Regions from separate parts of the Paraburkholderia sp. BR14320 genome, predicted to be linked through region 3. Evidence: riboswitches for the same ligand, from Rfam matches in the RefSeq annotation. Region 3 holds a riboswitch; each other region holds the start of a gene.

Region 1 (7,050 bases), on a different contig from region 3:
AGCGCGATGATCGGCATCGTATAGGCGGCCAGCATGAACACGTAGCTGCGCGCGGTGCGGTCCGCTACCGCGAGGTACAGCATCGTGCAGGTCCACGCTGCGACGATCACGCTGAACAGGTACGGCGATTCGACGAACGGCGGCACCAGCAGCACCGCGCCAGACGCGCCGAGCGCGGTGCCCAGCGCACGATAGATCGCCTTCGAGCGGGTCGCGCCGACGAACGGGTTCGACACGATATAGACGGTGGCCATCGCCCAGTACGGACGCGGCAGTTCGAACGCGAGGCCGATGTAGAGCGCGAGCATGGCCGCGGCGAACGTCTTGATTGAGAACAGCCAGTCGCGGAGAGTGGGATAGACCATGAGCCGTTACGCGGAATCGGCGTTGTGCGGCGCGCTGGCTCGCGCCCCGCGCCTGGTGGACTTGCGCGCCTTCACGGTGCCGCGGGATTTGCCGGCCGTTTTGGCCGCGCTTTTGCCGCTCGTCCGTTTGACCTTGCCGGCAAGCGGCTCGCCTTTGGCGGGCTCAGGCTCGCCGCCGCCCGGTTCGGAGCGTGCGGCGGCATCGGTCGTGAATGCGTCGAGCACGCGCAGCGCGGCTTCGAGATCGTCGCGCGATACACCTTTGAGCGCCTGCGCGCGCAGCGTGACCAGCTCCTCTTCCATCTTCGCGGTGACGGCGCGGCCTTCGTCGGTCAGGACGACGGTCTTCGCGCGGCGGTCTTCGGGGTCTTCGTCACGGCGCATCAGGCCGGCCGCGCACAGCTGGTCGAGCAGCCGCACGAGCGATGGCCCCTCGATGCCGATGTGATCGGCGAGCGTGACCTGACGCACCGCCGAGCCGAGCCGGCTTGCGGTCAGAAGCGGTGTCGCGCACGCTTCGGAGACGTTGAAGGCCGCGAGCACACCGTGACTCGTGCGCCGCCACTTTCTGGCGGCGACGACCAGCGTGCTGCTGACGGTGCGGCGCAAGGCATCGAGATTCGACATGGCCGGTATTGTATTTCCAAAATATTCGTTAGCAAACTATTGATTTTGGAAATCGTGGCCGAACCGGAGGAGTCTGCGGCGCGAATCACGCAACCAGCCCGATCCGCACCGTGCGCGCCAGGTCGTCGAGCTGGAACGGCTTGCGCAGGATCGTGCAATGCTTGACTGCGAGATCGGAGATGTTGACGTCCGCATAACCGGTCGCGAGGATCACCGGCAGATCGGCACGAAGCTTGCGCGCCGCGGCGATCACGTCGATGCCGTTCATGCCCGGCATCGCGAAGTCGACCATCAGCAGATCGGGATGATCGTCGACGAGGCGGTCAAGGCCGGCCTGGCCGTCGGCGGCCTCGGTCACCGTATAGCCGAGCATGCGCAATGATTCAACGAGCATCGCGCGCACCTCGTTGTCGTCCTCGACCACGAGCACGTGCTTGTCGCCGGCCGCGTTCGCTTCCGCGTCGGACTCCGCTTCGTTGTGCGCGACCACCCGCTCGCGCATCGGCAGCCAGATCTGCACCGTGGTGCCGATGCCTTCTTCGCTGAAGATGCGCGCGGTGCCGCCCGCCTGCCTCGCGATGCCATACACCTGGCTTAGGCCGAGCCCCGTGCCCTTGCCGACAGGCTTGGTCGTGAAGAACGGATCGAACACGCGCGACACGACGTCGGGCGGAATGCCTTCTCCGGTATCAGTGACTTCGATCACGACGTAGCGGCCTTGCTTCAGCGTCTGGTCGGGCGCATCGCGCAGGGTCACGCGAATGTCGAGGCGGCCGCCATCGGGCATCGCGTCGCGCGCGTTGATCGCGAGATTGAGCACCGCGAGCTCGAGCTGATTCGCGTCGGCGCGGGTCCACATTTCATTGCGCTCGAAGTCGTTGCCGTAGCGGATGCTCGATCCGAGCGACACCGCGATGATGTCGCGCATGCCTTGCAGCAGCGCGACCACGTCGATCGCTTTCAGATTCGGGTTGCTGTTGCGGGAGAAGGTCAGCAGCTGGCCGGTCAGTTTCGCGCCGCGCTCGGTCGCGCGCTTGACGGTGGCGGCCATGCCGCGCAGGCGTTCGTCGCCGATCACGCGCGCGATCAGTTCCGCGTTCACCATGATCACGTTGAGCAGATTGTTGAAGTCGTGCGCGATGCCGCCGGTCAGCTGGCCGAGCGCCTCCATCTTCTGCGATTGCACGAGCACGGCCTGCACCTTCGCGCGTTCGTGGATCTCGGCCATCAGCCGGTCGTTGGCCGACGCGAGTTCGTGCGTGCGCGCGGCGATGCGGCTTTCCAGCGAATCGTTCAGCTGCTCCAGCGCGTCCTGTGCCTCGATGCGCTCGGCAAGCAGCCGTCGCGATTCATATTGCCGCCCGCGGGCCCGCAACGACGACGCGACCGCGCGCCGCAAGGTTTCCGAATTGAGCGGACGCTCGAGCACGACGACGTTGCCGAGCCGTTCGAGCACTTCGAGCCCGCGCGTGGAGCGATGGCCGATGCTGCGCGCGGCGAGCAGGATGAACGGGAAGTCGGACCATGCGGGCTGCCGTTCGAGCCAAGCAAAGAGGCCCGAGCCGTGGCCGTTCGCGAGCGCTTCCTCGGTGAGCAGCGCGGTGCCGGCTCCGGCGTCGAGCTCGCTGGTGAGCGCGTCGGCGTCGTCGCAGGTCACGCACGCGCGTGCGTCGTTGTGCAACACAGCGGCGATCACTTCGGCGTCGCGGCCGAACGGTGCGAGGATGAGGACACGCTGCTCCATCGCTTACTGTCCCGATGTGTCGATCAGATTGTTCGCCGCGCCGAGCATCGCGGTGCCGCCGCGATACGAGGGCAGGCCCGACAACACGCCCTCGAAATCACGCAGCGCTTCGCCGATCTCGACGCCTGCGGTGCCGAGGCGGAACTGGCGGATCGTGCGTTCATGATCGTTCGCGCGGCTCTTGACGGCGGTTACCGCGGTCAGCACTTCGCCGTGATGCTCGAAGTAGCGGAACAGCACGACCACGTCGCTCAGATAACTGATGTCGACCTCGGTCTGCACCTCGCCGATGATGCCGTGCTGCCCGAGCACGAGCATCGTGACCACGCCCTGCTGATTCAGATAGCCGAGTAGCTCATGCATGTGCAGCAGCAGGAAGCGCTCGCCGGGTATCGCCTGCAGATAGGCGTTCAGGCTGTCGACCGCGACATAGCACACACCTTCGTTTTCGACCGCGTTGCGCACGTCGCTCGACAGCTCGCCCGGCGAGATTTCCGCGGGATCGATCTGGCGCAAAGTCAGCAGACCGCTGTCGACATGCGGTGCGAGGTCCATGCCGAGCGACGCGCAGCGCGTGACCAGGGTGCTGAGCGTTTCGTCGAACACGTAGTACGCGCAGCGCTCGCCGCGTTCGAGCGCGGCAAGCAGGCACGACACGACGGTGGTGGTTTTGCCGACCCCCGACGGGCCGATGATCAGCGAATTGGTGCCGGGAACGAGGCCGCCGCCGAGCAGCGCGTCGAGGCCGGGCGTGCCGGTGCTCATCGGGCTCGTGCCGAATTCGCGGTGATGCTCGGCGGCGACCAGGCGCGGATAGACGCGCAGACCGCCGGTGTTCAGCGTGAAGTCGTGATAGCCCTCGCGGAACTTGATGCCGCGCATCTTCGCGATGCGCAGACGGCGGCGGTTGCCGCCGTAATCGTGGGAAATGTTGTCAAGGCTGATCACGCCGTGCACGATGCTGTGAAGCTGAATGCCGGAGGCGCTGGCCGACGTGTCGTCGAGCAGCAGCACCGTGCATGCGCGTGTCGAGAAATGGTGCTTGAGCGCGAGAATCTGCCGGCGGTAGCGCAACGGGTTCTCCGCCAGCAGCCGCAGTTCGGACAGGCTGTCGAGCACGACGCGCGCGGGTTTCAGTTCGTCGACGTGTTCGATCACGTTGCGCACGCTTTCGCCGAGTTCGACTTCGGCCGGGTGCAGCACGCTCTGTTCGTATTGTGGTTCGAGCCCTTCTTCGGGCAGCTGTTCGAGTATCTTGAAGCGGTTCAGATCCCAGCCGTGGCTCGCGCCGATCGCGAGCAGTTCGGCACGGGTTTCGGACAGCGTGACGTAAAGACCGGTCTGCCCTTCGTCGAGGCCCTTGAGTAAGAATTGCAACGCCAGGGTGGTTTTACCCGTGCCTGGCTCACCCTCTACGAGGTACATGCGGTTCGGCGTGAGACCACCGCCGAGGATGTCGTCGATTCCTGCGATGCCCGACGATAAGCGGGCGGGGGTGGGGGCGGCGGTGGTGGTCGACATGATGGTTGCAATGACGTCGGCAGTGGCTTTGATCGGAAGCGGCGTGATGTTGCGGCCGGTATGGCGCCACGCAATTTGTGTGCCGTCCTGCGCGGCCTGCGTGCCGGGGGCTCGCGCGAATGGGCATGAAGCGTGCTGTTGAAGGTGGCTCGCTGCGAGCTTTTTTCAGCAGCACTCTGGAAGCTTCACGCACAACATGAAAGCCTATCGACCCTCCGCTATCGCGCTTACCGCGGCATCGCTCGTTGCGCTGCTGCCGGCCGGCGCATCCGCCGACGATAGCCCCAGACCTTGCGGCGCGCTAAAACGGATCGTCGCCGCGGCGCCCGACGGCTTCACCTCGCTGACGCCCGACGACGGCAAAGGCGTCGCGCAACCCTATGGCGACGACGCGCAATGTTCGGCCGCGCATCGTAGTTTCCAGTGCACGTGGACGCCGCATCAGGCGACGGGCTCGAACGCGGATGCATTGGAAGCGGTCGCGGCCGACATCGCGTCGTGCCTGCCCGATGCAACCCACGATCAGAATTCGCCGGGACGTCAGCACTTTTATCTCGGCGCGAAGAATCGACGCACCGAAATCACGCTGACGCCCGAGGGGTCGAACCGGTTGCGGCTCGTGGTGTCGGGCAGGTAAGCGGCGGTTCCGTTCAGGCGGTGGCGGCCGGCCACCATGACCAGCCGCGTCGCGAGTGGCGTAATTCGACGACCGACAGCGGCGCGATCTCGATGTGACAGAACACGGTTGGCGACGCGCCGAGGGCATGCACGATTGCCGCTCGCAGAAGCGTTGCGTGAGTGATCGCGATGATGGTCCGACCGTGCGCAGAGGCCGCGAAGCCTGCTTCGTTGACCGCGTTGCATGAGTGTGCGTCTGCCTGTTGCGCGTCGAGCCACTCTCCGACCCGCCGCACCAGTCGATCGAACGATTCACCGCCGGGCGGCGCAGCGTCGGGCTCGCGTGTCCAGGCCGCGAGTTCGCGGGGGGCTTCGTCGGCAATATCCGCGAGGCGCTGGCCGCGCCATTTGCCGTAGTCGATATCCGCCAATGCGTCGGCAGGCGTGGCGCTCAGACCGAGCGCGGCGGACGTTTGGCGCGCGCTTGCGGCGGGACTGGTGAACACGGCGGCGTCGGCGGGAAGCGCGAGACGGGCGCGCGCCGCTTCGGCTTCGGCGCGGCCGCGCGCGTCGAGCGGATCGTCGGCGGGGAAGCGGCCCGCGCGCTGTGCGGCCGTTGCCGCATGGCTCACCAGTAACAGTCGCGTATCCATTCTTTGCGTTGGCGCCTCATTCGCACTTGCCTGCATGGCTTCATCGGCTCGCTGCGGGCGTTGCGCGTTGCGCGTTGCGAGGTAGCCTTCGTCGTCGCGGAAGCCGCAGTTTAGCGCGTAGAATACCGACACTGCGAAGCACGGAAGCCGGTGAGAGCCCGGCGCGGTCGCGCCACTGTAATCGGCCTTGCAATCCACAAGAGCCGAAAGCCAGACCTGAGCTTCGCATCATTCTTCCGCAATCGACTATCGGGGCGCGTTACCCCAGGAGATGTCCATCATGACCGACGCTGTTTTCGATCGCGCCGCGCAACCGGCGGCCCAGCCCACTCCCATTCCTTTGCGCGAACTGCTGCCGTGGGTCGTGTTCGGCGGCTTGCTGCTGTTGCTCGCGCTTTACTTCGTTGGTGCGGAACAGGGCGCGACATCGCTCGTGCCCGGCATGTACGTGCATGAGTTCGTGCACGACGGCCGCCATCTGCTTGGCTTTCCCTGCCACTAACGGAGTTCGACATGGTAGGTAAATTGTTGGTGCGCGGGATGCTCGCGGGCATCGTCGCGGGCTTGCTCACGTTCGCCTTCGCGCGAATCGTCGGCGAACCACAGGTCGAGCAGGCCATTTCGCTCGAAGAAAAAGCGGCCACCGCGCGCGGCGAGGCGCCCGAGCCCGAAATCGTGAGCCGTGAGACGCAGGCTGGCCTCGGCCTGCTGACTGGCGTGGTCACGTATGGTGCGGCATTCGGCGGTCTGTTCTCGCTGGTGTTTGCTTATTCATATGGACGCACGGGTACCTCGAGCGTGCGCGCGCTGTCCGCGTGGCTCGCGCTTGGCGCGTTCATTGCCCTCGTGGTCGTGCCGAATATCAAGTATCCGGCCAATCCGCCGTCGGTCGGTGATCCGGACACGATCGGCACGCGCACGGGCCTGTTCTTTCTGATGATCGCGATTTCGCTCACGACGATGGTGTTTTCGCTGAAGGTGCGGCGCCGCGCGGCGGCGAAGCTGGGTGCATGGAACGGCTCGATCGTCGCGGGACTCGTATTCGTCGTGATCATCGCGGCCGTACAACTGTCGATGCCGGTCATCAATGAAGTACCGGCCACGTTCCCGGCCGTGCTGCTGTGGAAGTTCCGCGTCGCAGCGATCGGCATGCAGGTGGTCATGTGGACGACGATCGGGTTGTTGTTCGGCGCGATGGTCGAGCGCAGTGCTTTTATGCGAACGAATGCGCGGGTGACGATGAAGTCGGCCTGAATGGGACCGTGACGCGTGGCCGCGCAAGCGGCCACGCTTCGCGCGCAATGCGCGAGAATGGTTTTGGATCAAGTACTTGGCGTGGTTGTGGAGCGGTTATCCACAGCCTTGCGAACATTTTCTGTGGAAAAGCTGCTTAACGGCTTTTCGCAACTCCACTCGACGCGGCTCCCAGTGAATCCAATTGGACGCCTAACTAATTCCATCTTGTGCGTGGCGCTGCTTAATTTTTGAGCTCTTCAACTTTTTAAGATAATTTGTGAGAAGG
Region 2 (7,050 bases), on a different contig from region 3:
CGCGCTCTTCGCGTCGGCGCCCATCGCGCGTGCGCTCATCATCATCATCATCGGACGCGGCATCGCGCCGCTGTGATTCACGTTGACCTCGCGGATCGAATAGCCGCTAAAGCCGAACGCCTGCGAGGACGCCGCGGCCTGCTCGCGAAACGATTTGATTGCCTCGCCGCTGAGCCGCTGTTCGGCCGCGCGTTGCGCTTCCGGCGACAGCGAGAAACGCACGTTGCCCACCTGCATGATCGATGCCATCTGTCCGGCGAGCTTCGAGGCCGCGGCGAAGTCGCGCGATTCGAGCACGACTTCGGTGCGGCCGCGCCACGCCGAGATACGTCCGTCGCGGTCCGTCGACGGGAAGATCGAGAACGCACCCGAGCGTGCAGTCACGCCGGCCACGCCGCGCGCCTTCTGCAATGCCGCGTCGGCGCGCTGGTTCAGCGTCGACGTCAACGCGGACGGCTCGCTCGCTTCCTGCTCGTAAAACAGCGTGATTTCGACTTCGTCCTGCGGGACTTCCGCGCTCGCCTGCGCATTCAGCGACAGCACGCCCGAAGGCTGCGGCATCATGGTCTGCGCGCGAGCGGGCGCAGGGTTCAGCGCGAGCGCCACAGGCGCGCCAAAGGCGAGCGCGAGTGCGAGGGCCCGCGCGGTTTTTGTCGTCATGGCTGGAATCCTTGTTTGAACAGGTTGTGCACGTTCGACGCGTGCGCCGAGTGATGACGCGATGGCGGCGCGCGGTTTGACGGAAGCGCTAGCGAATGGATCGGGGTGCCGTCGAACGGTTGATTCGAGCTCGCGCTTTCGTCGACCGATTAGGCGCGTTTTATTGACGCTTGGTTCCCCAAATAGTGTTTCGCCGCCGCATCGGGAATGATGGCCTGGACGCGATCACGACACGTGCCGCGTCGCGCATTTGCCCTTAAACCAGCTGTTTAGTGATGAAGCGCCATTCGGCGTCGGTCACCGGTGTGATCGACAGACGGTTGCCTTTGGCGAGCACGCGCATGTCCTGCAATTCGGCATGTTCGCGCAGCGCGGCCAGCGGAATCAGCGGGATTTTCTTCTTGAACACGACGTCGACGAGCATCCAGCGCGGCGTTTCCGGCGACGATTTCGCGTCGTAGTACGGACTCTTTTTATCGAACTGCGTCGGATCCGGATACGCGGTCGACGAGACTTCCGCGATGCCCGCGATGCCGGGCTCCGGACAGCTCGAATGGTAGAAGAGCACGCCGTCGCCGACCTGCATCACGTCTCGCATGAAGTTGCGCGCCTGATAGTTGCGCACGCCGGTCCACGGCAAGGTGCGATGCGGTGCGTTGGCGAGGTCGTCGATGCTTGCTTCGTCCGGTTCGGACTTCATCAGCCAGTAGCGCATGAATCGGCGTGAGCGTGTGAGATTGAACGAGGCGCCAACAACAGGCGCGTGCGGAAAAGCCCCTGAAACAGGCACTCAAACGAAAAAACGACGACCAAAGAAAAACGGCATCGAACCGAAGTCCGATGCCGTTCCAGATAAGGTCCCCGCCTTAGCCGCTAGGCCGGCATCCTGAACCGAGGGTTCAGAATTGGTCGCAGTTAGCAACACTTCGGGTACATCAGACAGAGTGACGCGCACACCCGTGCTACAAATTTCCGCAACCGTGCACATGGCATTGGTTCAAGGAATATATGACCTTGGCGAACCAGGCAGGGAAGCTAAACAGATGAAGCTACAACACAAACCGTTGAACAAGTGACCGGTTCGAAACCGGCCTGCTATTGAGTCAACTACTGCTTACTGCATGCTGTACTGCTCAATCACAGTACCTAGTTGTTCGTTCATTTGCTGCATTGTACGCCGGATTTCTTCAGCAGGAAATGCTTCTCCGTGTCGCACGCTGCTTTGCAGCTTAAGCAGTTCCGATGCCAGCGACAGCGCCGCCATGACCGCGATGCGATCGGTGCCGCGCACGTTGCTGCCGCTGCGGATTTTCTTCATCTCGGCGTCGACGCGCGCGACCGCCTCGAGCAGCGCGCCTTCCGTTTCAGGCGAACAGGCGAGACGGTAGGGTACTTCGAGAATCGATACTTCGATCTGCTTGGTGGTCATGCGCTTTCTCCGTGTCGGCTCACGTCGCTTGCCGCTTCCTCGTGTTCGGGCTGGGCGGACTCGAGCAGATCGAGCTGGTTATCCGGTTCGCTGCTCGCGCGTGCGCGCGGCAATTTTTCGAGAATCGCATTCAGGCGCACCTGAGCGTCGTCGATCTTGGCGGACAGCGCGTCGCGTTCAGCTTGCAGTGCGTCGCGCTCGGCACGCAATTGCGCAAGTTCTGCGTGCGTGGCTTGTACTTCCGCACGCGTTTGCGCGAGCTGCTCTTCGAGCGCGATCCGCGCTTCATTGTGGCGCTGGCTGATCGCAATCAGCTTGCCGATGTTCTGGGAGAGTGATTCGAGTTCGGTGAGCATGTGCTGCGTCCTCTAAAGACATCGCATTTTAGCGCGGAATATTACAGGTTCCGACAATTGTCTCGTTTCGAGACGTAACAGCATCGCTTCGTGCAGGTTCGTTGCGAGTCGTGTCGTCGACCATAAGATAAAAGACCGGCAATCCATCGGACAATAACCCTGCATTCGACAGAACGGATTGCGCTCCGGTTGGCGTTTCTTGACGCCCCGCGAAGCCGCTCCTACACTTCCCGCACTCTGGTGCCCGCGCGCGCTTTTCGGCGCGCGCAGTTAAACGGGAAGCAGGGCGCGCGCGGTGCCAAACCGGATGCGCGAACCTGCGCTGCCCCCGCAACGGTAAACGACCGCATGTGATGTGCTCATGCAGGTCGGTCCTGGTCGCAAGGTTGGAAGTTCAATCTGCGAGTGTGCCACTGCGCGTCACGCGTGGGAAGGCGGGATCGATGTGTCGTAGCCCGGATACCGGCCAGAAAAGAGGGACGTCCCCCGCGAAAACGTTAAACAAGGGGACGCCTCGTGACGCGTCGGCCCGCGGGGAAGCAGGCCGCGCACGCTATCCACAGGAATGTCATCCCATGTTGTCCCCCATCGCCCGCGCGACGCTGCTCGCGTTCGCGAGCATGCCGCTCGTCGTGCATGCGCAAAGCGCCGAGCCTGTGTCTTCATCGTCCAATGCGGATGCAAGCACCGCGAACGCCGCAAACGTTGCCGATTCGTCATATCCCGCTTCCGCCGATGCGTCGGGCAACGTGCTGTCGCCGATCGTCGTGACCGCGCAGCGCGGCGCGCAAGCGTTGCGCGATGCGATCCCGCAGACCACGCAGTTCGATCAGCAGGACATCGCCGACACGACCGCGACCGATCTGCCCGGCTTGCTGCGACTCGCGCCCGGCGCGCAAATCTCGCGCACGGGTGGCCCCGGTTCGACCACGAGCCTCTTTCTGCGCGGCGCGTCGTCGACACAATCGCTGCTGCTGATCGACGGCGTGCGCGTCGATTCTGTGAGTCTCGGCTCCGCTCAGCTCGCACAGATCCCGCTCGACCAGGTCGATCACGTCGAAGTCGTGAATGGCAACGTGTCGGCGTTGTACGGTTCGGGCGCGATCGGCGGTGTCGTGCAGGTGTTCACGAAAGACGGCGGCGATCATCCGCCGCGCTTCAATTTTTCTGTCGGCTACGGCAGCTATCACACGCAGACGCAAACGGCCGGCGTGAACGGCGCGCTCGATCAGGACGGCCGCACGACCTTCAACATTTCGCTCGCGCGCACGAAGGGCGACGGCTTTTCGTCGCTCAATCCGCTCGAGGCGCCGGCCGCAAATCCGAACGCGAACGGCAATCTGAACGAGAGCATCAGCGCGTCGCTGCGCCACAAGTTCAACGACAAGTGGGACGCGGGCGTCAGCTACTTCCAGTCGAACAACAACAACAGCTACGACAATGCGTACGGCGTGCCGACCGATCTGAACAACCTCTATAGCAAGTTTCGCCAGGCGTCCGTGTTCGCGAACGGCAAGCTGACCGACTGGTGGACCACCCACTTCACGCTCGCCGAGGGCGACGACCGCAGCGTCTCGAACACCAATGGCATCTACGACGACCGCTTCGATACCGACAATCGCCAGTACACGTGGCAGAACGATTTCGCGCTCGCCGCGAACCAGAAGCTGCAGCTCGGCTACGAGCATCTCGACCAGACTCTCGACTCCGACACGTTCGCCGCGCCCGACCGTCACGTCGATTCGGTCTTCGCCGGCTACAGCGCGCGCTTCGGCCGCAACCAGATTCAGGCCAACGTACGCCGCGATCAGTACTCCGATTTCGGCGGAGCGAACAGTTACTATCTCGGCTACGGTTTCGACATCACGTCGCACTGGAAGGTAACCGCAAGCTATTCGGATGCTTTCCGCGCGCCGAGCTTCGACGATCTGTACTATCCGATCAGCGGCAACCCGTCGATCCAGCCCGAGCGCAGTCACTCGGTCGAAGCCGGTTTGCAGTACGCGACCGATGCGCTCGGCGTGATGCGTCTGAACGCATTCCAGACGCGCTATACGAATCTGATCAACTACGTACAGACGATCCCCGGCATTTATCTCGCGGAGAACGTCGGCCATGCGAAGGTGCAGGGACTCGAAGGATCGTGGAGCGGTCATGTCGGCAAGACCGACGTACGCGCGACGTTGACGCTGCAGAATCCGGTCGATCTCGACAGCGGTACCGACCTCGTGCGGCGCGCGCGACGCTTCGGGTCGTTCGCGGTGAATCGCAGCATCGGTGGATGGCGGGTCGGCGGCGAGTGGATCGTCAGTGGTCCGCGTCCAGACAGCACCGGCAACCTCGGCGGTTATGGCATCGTGAATCTATCGGCGCGCTACAACATCACGAAGGCGTGGTACGTCAGCGCGCAAATCGACAATCTGTTCAACAAGGACTATGAAACGGCCTACTCGTATAACTCGCCGCGACGCGGTGCGTATGTCACGCTCGGCTGGCAGCAGCAGTGACGCGCGCGCCGGGCTGCCCGCATGCGTGAGCGCACGCGGATGAGTCGCGCGTCCGGTTCGCTGTCCGCCGCGATGGCAACGCCGCGCCCGATGAATGCGAAACGCGCGGCCGCGATCTGGCTCGGACTCGCGCTCGCCGCCGTCGCGCTGCTCGGCGCGTCGCTCGTGCTCGGCAGCGTGCCTCTCGCGCCGTCGCGCGTGCTTGCGGCGCTCGTGCCAACGCACACGTTCGGCGCCACGGGCAGCGACGCTCTCACCGGCGAAATCGTGCGCACGTTGCGATTGCCGCGCGCGCTCGCGGGCTTCGCGTGCGGCGCGTTGCTGGCGCTCGCCGGCGCGCTGCTGCAGGTGCTGCTGCGCAATCCGCTGGCCGAGCCGTACGTGCTCGGCGTGTCGGGCGGCGCTGCCAGCTTCGCGCTGGTCGCGATGATCGCGGGCGGCGCCTGGTGGATCGTCGATGCGAGCGCGTTCGCCGGTGCGTTCGTGTCGATCCTGCTGGTGCTCGGACTCGCGCGTCGCGAACTGTGGCGCGGCGAGCCGCAGGATACGTCGCCGCGTTTGCTGCTGACCGGGGCGGTGATCGCGGCCGGGTGGGGCGCGATGATCACGCTGCTGCTCAATCTCGCGCCCGATAGCCGTCTGCGCGGCATGCTGTTCTGGCTGACCGGCGACCTCAACGGCGGCGCGCTGCCGTGGACCGCGCTGATCGCGCTCGCGCTCGTGTTGCTGGCGATCGTGCCGGCCGCGCCGCGTTTGAACCTGCTGCTGCGCGGCGACGCGGCCGCGCAAGCGTTGGGCGTTGCGGTGATGCCGCTGCGTTTGCGCGTGTACCTGGTCGCTTCGCTGGCGGCGGCCGCGGCGGTGACGACCGCCGGCACGATCGGCTTCGTCGGTCTCGTCGTGCCGCACATGCTGCGGCTCGCGTTCGGCAACGACCAGCGCATGCTGCTGCCCGCGGCCGCGCTCGGCGGCGGTGTCGCGGTGATGGGCGCGGATCTGATCGCGCGTACCGTGATCGCACCCGCGCAGTTGCCGGTCGGCGTGATCACTTCGCTGGTCGGCGTGCCGGTGTTTTTGTGGATGCTGCTCAAACGCCGCCGATGATGCAAGCCGAACCCAGACCCACCTCTTCGATGCTGAGCACGCAACGCCTGACGCTGCGCGCCGGCGCGCGCACCTTGCTCGATGCGTTCACGCACACCTTCCATGCGGGAGAAATCTGGTGTATCGCCGGGCCGAACGGCGCGGGCAAGACCACCTTGCTGTCGACTCTGGCAGGCCTGTTGCATCCGACGGCGGGCCATGTCGAACTCGATGGCGTGCGCGTGGCCGACTGGCAGCCGCTGCCGCTCGCGCGGCGCCGCGCGCTGATGCCGCAAAGCGCGGCCGATGCGTTCAATGCCAGCGTGCTCGACATCGTGCTGCTGAACCGCTTCCCGCATCTGGGCGGCTGGGGCTGGGAGCGCGATGAAGATCGTGCGGCCGCGCAGGCGGCGCTCGAATCGCTCGGCCTTGCGGACTTTGCGGCGCGCGATGTGCTGTCGCTATCGGGCGGCGAGCGTCAGCGCGTCGCGCTCGCGGCAGTGCTGTGCCAGGACGCGCCGCTATTGCTGCTCGACGAACCGTTGTCGCATCTCGATCTGCATCATCAGATCGATTGCCTCGAAGCGCTCGTCGCATGGACGAGCGAACCGGGACGCAACCTACCGCGCAGTGTGCTGTTCTCATGCCACGACCTGAACCTCGCGCGCCGCTTCGCGACGCACGCGTTGCTGCTCGACGGCGCGGGCGGCGCGTATGCGGGCCCGGTGCGCGACGTGCTGACGCCCGCGTTGACGAGCCGCGCGTTCGGCTATCCGCTGATTCTGATTCGCGATGGCGAGCACGAGGCGCTGATTCCCGCGCCGCGCGCGCGTCATGAATCGCCTGCCGGTCATGACGGACAGTCAGGCTGACTATTCATCCCCCATACCTTGTCTCGATCACACCTATGACTCGCATCCCACTCCCGGCCGGTTTGCCCGAAGTCGCGCCGCTCGATCAGACGCTGCGCGCCGAGCTGCAACGGATCATCGATACGCGCACCAAACCGCCCGGC
Region 3 (7,050 bases):
CCGCAGGCGTCGATCATTGCGCTGGTCGAGATCGAGCGCGCGCGGACCGAGCCGGCGCTCGCGCGCAGCGTGCTCGAGCGCATCGAACGCTACGCGCAACGCGCGCTCACGCTCGCCGACGACTTCGTGCAACTGGCGCGCGCCGAGTCGCAGGCGTATGTGCTCGAGCCGCTGAGCCTGACCGAACTCGTCATCGATGCGAGCGACGAGGTCTGGCCGCAGGCGCACGCGAAGCGCATCACGCTGCATACGGAAACCGGCGACACCACCAGCGAAGATCTCTGGATTTGCGCCGACCGCTCACTGATGACGCGCGCGCTCGTCAATATTCTGAACAACGCGGTCAAGTACAGTCCGCCCGACACGCGCATCGTGTGCAGTTTCGCGAGCCAGCCGGCGGCTAGGCGCGAAGGCAGCGGGGCGGCTCGCGTGGCATGCACGATTCGCGACCAGGGCTATGGCATCCCGAAGGAGCAGCAGGCGGGGCTATTCGAGCGCTTTCGCCGTTTTCATGAGGCGGTGCGGCCGGAAGTGGGCGGCGCGGGACTCGGCATGGCGTTCATCAAAACCGTCGTTACGCGCCACGGCGGCAGCGTCGAAGTCGTCAGCGCGCCCGGCGAGGGGACGGCCTTTACGATCTGGCTGCCCGCGCTCGACGACGCGCCGCTCGATGAAACCAGCGCACCGCGCGCCTGATGCGCTTGTGATGGATTCGATGGACTAGAGAGAAAACAGAAAATGGCGAAGATCGCTCACCTCTATGTCGCGCTGGCTGCGGCGAGCCTCACCGCTTGCGCGGGCCTCAGCGCCGACGTGCACACCGCCTCCGCTAACGGCGCCGACCATGCCATTGCGCTGCAAGGCGAGCAGACCTATTCACTCGCGCGCACGCAGTCACAGGACGACAGCGCCGACCATCCGCAAGTCGAAAAGCTGCTGCGCGACGAGTTGGCGAAACACGGCTTCGTCGATACGGCGGGCAAGTCCGCGCATTTTCTGCTGTCGATCGCGTATAGCACGCGGCCGGCGTCGATCGGCATTGGCGGCGGGGATTGCGCGCCCGCCGATTGCGGCGCGGGCAGCGACGGTCCGGGCGCGCTGCTATTCGGGCGCAACTATCAGCACGCGCTGACACTGCGCTTTTTCGACTATGCGAGCGGCGCCGAGCGCTACAAGGTCAGTGCGGTGTATATGGATCGCGACGCGGACCCGCTGCATGCGTTGCCGCTGCTCGTGAAAACCGCGCTTGCGAAGCTGCCGTACGACGCGCCGGCCGACTGGCGCGTGAAGCTCAGTATCGACAAGGCGAGCGGTGCGCCGAACGTCGATTCTATGGAGCCGCTGCAGCGCTAAATAACGCAGCTTCGAGTCGCCGGAGCCGCGCGTGTCGGTTATTCCTGCGCCGGCTCGCCGCCTGGCCAGCGGTTTTCGAACACGCAATCGCCTAGCGGCAGACGGCTCGCCCAGCGCTGCGTTTCGAGCATCGGCTCGCTGTAGAACGCATCGACGTGGCCGAGGCACAGAATCGCGACCGGCCGCGCGCCTTCCGGCATCGCCAGTAGCTGGTGCACCGCGTCGACATCGAATAGCGACACCCATCCAAGCCCTAGTCCTTCGGCGCGTGCGGCGAGCCACATGTTCTGGATCGCGCACGCGACCGACGCGAGGTCCATCTCCGGCAGCGTGCGACGGCCGAACACGTGTCGCTCGCGCCCATCCATCAACGCGATCACCAGCAGTTCCGCGCAGTCGCGCATGCCTTCGACCTTCAGCTTCATGAATTCGTCGCGGCGCTTGCCGAGAGCGTCGGCGGTGGCGAGCCGTTCGCGCTCGACGATGTCGCGCAAGCCCGTGCGCAGCGCTGCATCGGTGATGCGCACGATGCGCCACGGCTGCATGTAGCCGACGCTCGGCGCGTGATGCGCCGCGTCGAGCAGACGCCGCAGCACCGCCGGATCGACCGGATCGGGCACGAAGTGGCGCATGTCGCGGCGTTCGTAAATCGCGCGATAGACCGCGTCGCGCTCGGAGTCGTCAAAAGGCTTCGCCATGAAAGAGGGCGGCCGTGAAAGCCGGGTTGGAGGGCCAGTAAGCGTGCATATAGGTTGCCACAATCGGACCCACGCGAAACACCGCTTCGCCGGGCGTGTCGCTGTGCGCGCGGGTGGCGAAGCGCTGCGGCTCGAGCGATGTCGCGAGCTTCGAGTAATGGAACGTGTGGCCGGTCAGCGTGCCGTGCAGGCCGTCGATCTGCTGCATGCCGAGCGACGTGAAGCGCGTTTGCATCTTCGCGTGACCGGGCAGCAGGCCGAGCATCGGCGTGCTCTTGCCTTGCGCGTCGGTCAGGGTGTCGAGCAGGTAGAGCATGCCGCCGCATTCGGCGACCACCGGTTTGTCCGCCTCGACGTGCGCGCGGATCGATGCCGCGCTGCGCATGTTGCCAGCGAGCGTCGCCATATGCAGTTCGGGGTAGCCGCCCGGCAGATAGAGCGCATGTGTGTCGGCGGGCAACGCTTCGTCGGCGAGCGGCGAGAAATAGCTGAGCCGCGCGCCGAGCGCTTCGAGCAGCGCGAGGTTGGCGGGATAGATGAACGAGAACGCGGCATCGCGCGCGATCGCGATGTGCTTGCCTTCGAGCAGACGCGGCAGCACTTCGGGCGACGGTGCGCCGAAATCGACCGGCGGCGGCGGTTCGGCGAGCGCGGTCGACGCGAGCGTATCCGCCGCGCGTTCGAGGCGCGCTTCGAGATCGTCGATTTCATCGGCCTGATGCAGGCCGAGGTGGCGGTCGGGCAACGTGATCTCGTCGCTCGCGGCGATGTGGCCGCACCAGCGCAGTTCGGGCGGCAGCGCTTCCTGCAGCATCTGCGCGTGCCGAGCCGAGCCGACGCGATTCGCGAGCACGCCATGAAACGGCAGTTGTGGTCTGAAGCGAGCAAGGCCGAACGCGAGCGCGCCGAAGGTCTGCGCCATCGCCTGCGCCGAAATCACCGCAAGCACTGGCACGCCGAACGTGGCCGCCAGATCGGCGCTGCTCGGCGTGCCGTCGAACAGGCCCATCACGCCTTCGATCAGGATCAGATCGGCTTCTTGCGCCGCTTGCGCGAGCAGGTTGCGGCACGCGCTTTCGCCGACCATCCATAGATCGAGCGACAGCACTGGCGCGCCGCTCGCGCGCGCGAGGATCATCGGATCGAGAAAATCCGGCCCGGTCTTGAACACGCGCACGCGACGTCCGAGCCGCCGGTGATAGCGCGCGAGACCCGCGGTGATCGTGGTCTTGCCTTGTCCCGACGCGGGCGCGCTGATGAACAGCGCGGGGCACGCAGCGGAGGAAGTCCCCTTGGGGGATGCGGACATCGCTCAGAACTCCACGCCGCGCTGCGCCTTCACACCCTGCTCGCGATACGGATGCTTGATCGCGCGCATTTCGGTGACGAGGTCGGCGGCTTCGATCAGCGCATCGGGCGCATGGCGTCCGGTCACGACGACGTGCAGCATCGGCGCGCGCGCTTTGATCACCGCGAGCACTTCGTCGAGCGGCAGGTACTCGTACTTCAGCACGGTGTTCAGCTCGTCGAGGATCACCATCTGGTAGTCGCCGCTTTCGATCATCCGCCGCGCTTCGTTCCAGCCCTTGCGCGCGGTCGCCATATCGGCTTCGCGATTCTGCGTGTTCCACGTATACCCGTCGCCCATCGTGACGAAATCGCATTGCGCGATTGCGCCGAGGAAATCGCGCTCCGACGTATGCAGCGCGCCCTTGATGAACTGCACGACGCCCAGCCGCATGCCGTGGCCGAGCACCCGCACGGCCATGCCGAACGCGGCCGTGCTCTTGCCCTTGCCCGTGCCGGTGTTGACGATCAGCAGGCCTTTTTCGACGGTCGCGCTGGCCTGCTTCTTTTCGTGGCCTTCGCGGCGGCGCTCGGTCATGCGTTGATGCGATTCGGGGTCGGTTTTCATCGAAGGTCCTGGTCTTGAGGGGTGGGATGGAAGGGCGCTACGTCGCCGGCTGCGGTGTCGGTCGCCGCCGCAATTGCAATGGTGATACCAGCGTGCGTGGTCTTGGGTACGACCAGACGTGCGGTTTGCGCGATTGTCGCGGAGACCGAAGCTGCTGCCGCCAGTAGCGCACAGGGTTCGCACACACCGTCGACACCAAGATGCGCGCGCGCGGCCGCCGACGGCGCCGCGACCGGCGCGGCCGCGATCTGCTCGCGGCTGAACAGTTGCAGCGGCAGTTGATGGCGTGAACAGAATTCGAGCAGACCTGCTTCGTTGGCTTTGGTGTCGATCGTCGCGATGGTGCGGATCCGCTCGAAGGCATTCGAACCGAGTGCTGCGCGCACGGCGGCTTCGATGTCGCCGGCATCGCTGTGCAAGCGGCAACCTATGCCGACGCTCAGCGTTTTGAGCGCGTTCGCAGCTTGTTCGTGATCGACTCGGCCGTCGCGGTTCGCCGCTTCACGTGCAAGCGCGAGCGAGGCCACGCCGCCGATCACGACGATCGCCGGCGAGCCGAGCCCTGCGCGCACGACCGCCTCGGCAAACTCGCGCAGCGGCGCGAGCACGTGACGCTGCTCGGGCCGCGTCGCCGACTCGATCGCCGCACAGGGTGTATCGGCGGACATGCCGGCCGCGAGCAACGCGGCGACGATTTCGCCGAGCCGCCGCATGCCCATATAGATCACGATCGTCATGCGGGTCGCGGCGAGCGCGGCCCAGTCCGGTTCGCCGCTGCCGGCGCCGTGGCCGGTGACGAACACGACGCCCTGCGCGTAATCGCGATGCGTGACCGCGATGCCGAGCGTCGCGGGTGCGGCGATGCCGGCCGTAATGCCGTTGATCACGTCGACTTCGATACCCGCCGCCTGCAGCGCCTGCAATTCTTCGCCGCCGCGGCCGAACACGAACGGATCGCCGCCCTTGAGCCGCGCGACGCTGCGTCCCGCGCGCAGATGCCCGAGCATTTGCGCGACGATGTCCGCTTGCGGCGTCGACGGATGGCCGCCGCGCTTGCCGACGTACACGACTTGCGCGTTGGCGCGTGCAAACTGCAGTACGTCGGGATTGACCAGATCGTCGACCAGCACGACATCGGCCTGCGCGAGCGCACGGGTGGCCTTCAGCGTCATCAGTTCGACGTCGCCGGGACCGGCGCCGATCAGCCAGGCGCGCGTCATCGCGGCGTGCATGGCGCATGCCATGCGGAGATGGGAGGAGAGGAGCGGCGTGCGACGGTGCACGCGGCAGTGAATATAGAGGTCATGCAATACAGCGAATCCAGGCGCGGCCACTCATGCGGCTCGCGGCGGATTCTTCAGAGAGAGAACGCCACGAAACGCGCGATGCCACGTTTCTACGCCTTCACATCCGTTCCCCGCGGATTCCGGCGGCCGGCGGCGCAACCTGATGCACGGGTGCATGGGGCGCCGCCTCCGCGTCTGGCCGGTATCCGGGCTGGCGGCCTCACGCGCTTCGCCTTCCCGTCCTTGTTTGCGAATCTGCGGATTCGCGGGGCAGTGGCATCAAAAAACGCATGCGCGGCACGGTGGAATCGAAGCTGGATCGAATCGCGCGCCGCAGGTCGCTTACCGTTGCGGGGACAGCACAGGTTGAACGCGCGACGCGCTGCCTGTTTCCCGTTTAACTGCACATGCGAGTGCATGTGCGGGCACCAAACGCGCGCATACGATAGCACATGGCGCCTTGCCAGATAAGCCTCGGCGACGCTTTCCGGCGGCCTGCGTTCCTTGACTGCGCATGCCCGGGGGCCTACACTCGCACGCACTTTGGGTGCTCGCGTGCGCGTTCGTGCGCATGCGGTTAAACGGGAAACAGGGAGCCATCTGCGCTAGAGCGGCTAACCTGTGCTGTCCCCGCAACGGTAAGCGAAAAGCGGTTCCGGCTTGATAGCCGGGCACCGCGGTGCCGGCTTCGATGTCTTCGCGCAAGGTCGCGTCGACATATCACCACTGGACGAGAAACCACTCGGCCGGGAAGGGGAAGCGGCGCTTTCGCCAGCCCGGATACCGGCCCGAAGAAGCAGAACGACCGCCGCGGGGATGCGGCGGCGCGTTCATGACCTCAGTTCCGCTTTCTGTATTTCCGTTGTCGCGGCAATGCCGTCGTTCGTCCCCGTGTCTGGTGATCGCTGGTACTGTGCGCGTGATTCATTCGCTCCGTTCGCCAGCCGATGCCGACCGATGCGCGGACTTTGCGGCAGACCGATGCAACGCAAAGGGATGGACCTCACGATGCAAACTCAATTGCGCAAGATTCCCGTCACGATCGTCACCGGCTTTCTCGGCAGTGGCAAAACGACGTTGCTGCGGCACATCCTCAAGCATGCGGGCGGCAAGCGCATTGCGGTGATCGTCAACGAGTTCGGCGAACTCGGCATCGACGGCGAAATCCTCAAGGGCTGCGGCATCGGTTGCGATGAAAACGGCGTCGAGACCGAAGGGCAATTGTATGAACTCGCGAACGGCTGTCTGTGCTGCACCGTGCAGAAAGAGTTTTTCCCGGTGATGGAAAAACTCGCGGAGCGGCGCGACGAACTCGATCACGTGTTGATCGAAACCTCGGGGCTCGCATTGCCGAAGCCGCTCGTGCAGGCGTTCAACTGGCCGCAGATCCGCAACGGCTTCACGGTCGACGCGGTGGTGACGGTGGTGGACGGCCCGGCCGCCGCAAGCGGCCAGTTCGCCGAGAACCCCGTCGCCGTCGATGCGCAGCGCAAGGCCGATCCGAATCTCGATCACGAGTCGCCGCTGCACGAGCTGTTCGAAGACCAGTTGTCGGCCGCCGATCTGGTGATTCTGAACAAGACCGATCTGATCGACGACGCGCGGCAGCACGAAGTGGAAGCCGCGATCCGCGCGGAGATTCCGCCGCAGGTAAAGATCGTGCGCGCGCAGCAGGGACAGCTCGACCTGCATACGCTGCTGGGGCTCGAAGCGGCGTCGGAGCAGACGATCCACCTGCGGCACGACCACCACGGTTCCGCCGACGACCCCGATCATCATCACGACGAATTCGATTCGG

What was found. Region 3 has a riboswitch for cobalamin ahead of cobA (uroporphyrinogen-III C-methyltransferase). Riboswitches for the same ligand answer to the same signal wherever they lie in the genome.
Region 1: linked by a shared signal. The riboswitch ahead of AB3X89_RS15505 (CbtB-domain containing protein) and the one ahead of cobA (uroporphyrinogen-III C-methyltransferase) in region 3 are both predicted to bind cobalamin.
Region 2: linked by a shared signal. The riboswitch ahead of AB3X89_RS30940 (TonB-dependent receptor) and the one ahead of cobA (uroporphyrinogen-III C-methyltransferase) in region 3 are both predicted to bind cobalamin.

The regions. Positions count from the first base shown of each region.
Region 1 is NZ_JBFPKG010000014.1:330-7,379, reverse strand. Features, by position in the region: gene AB3X89_RS15535 (FUSC family protein) at 1-365, opposite strand, end outside; gene AB3X89_RS15530 (MarR family winged helix-turn-helix transcriptional regulator) at 372-992, opposite strand; gene AB3X89_RS15525 (ATP-binding protein) at 1,078-2,736, opposite strand; gene AB3X89_RS15520 (ATPase domain-containing protein) at 2,740-4,257, opposite strand; gene AB3X89_RS15515 (hypothetical protein) at 4,454-4,894, shown strand; gene AB3X89_RS15510 (histidine phosphatase family protein) at 4,908-5,528, opposite strand; cobalamin riboswitch at 5,613-5,768, shown strand; gene AB3X89_RS15505 (CbtB-domain containing protein) at 5,809-6,030, shown strand; gene AB3X89_RS15500 (CbtA family protein) at 6,042-6,782, shown strand.
Region 2 is NZ_JBFPKG010000047.1:34,025-41,074, forward strand. Features, by position in the region: gene AB3X89_RS30915 (SIMPL domain-containing protein) at 1-660, opposite strand, end outside; gene AB3X89_RS30920 (EVE domain-containing protein) at 917-1,375, opposite strand; RNA gene ssrS (6S RNA) at 1,515-1,696, opposite strand; gene AB3X89_RS30930 (cell division protein ZapA) at 1,775-2,089, opposite strand; gene AB3X89_RS30935 (ATPase) at 2,086-2,445, opposite strand; cobalamin riboswitch at 2,667-2,931, shown strand; gene AB3X89_RS30940 (TonB-dependent receptor) at 3,021-4,952, shown strand; gene AB3X89_RS30945 (FecCD family ABC transporter permease) at 4,992-6,056, shown strand; gene AB3X89_RS30950 (ABC transporter ATP-binding protein) at 6,053-6,907, shown strand; gene cobT (nicotinate-nucleotide--dimethylbenzimidazole phosphoribosyltransferase) at 6,943-7,050, shown strand, end outside.
Region 3 is NZ_JBFPKG010000052.1:37,874-44,923, forward strand. Features, by position in the region: gene AB3X89_RS32190 (CHASE2 domain-containing protein) at 1-696, shown strand, start outside; gene AB3X89_RS32195 (DUF4136 domain-containing protein) at 739-1,353, shown strand; gene bluB (5,6-dimethylbenzimidazole synthase) at 1,392-2,051, opposite strand; gene AB3X89_RS32205 (cobyrinate a,c-diamide synthase) at 2,035-3,360, opposite strand; gene cobO (cob(I)yrinic acid a,c-diamide adenosyltransferase) at 3,364-3,966, opposite strand; gene AB3X89_RS32215 (cobalamin biosynthesis protein) at 3,963-4,409, opposite strand; partial or broken gene cobA (uroporphyrinogen-III C-methyltransferase) at 4,461-5,186, opposite strand; cobalamin riboswitch at 5,432-5,700, opposite strand; cobalamin riboswitch at 5,781-6,059, shown strand; gene cobW (cobalamin biosynthesis protein CobW) at 6,261-7,050, shown strand, end outside.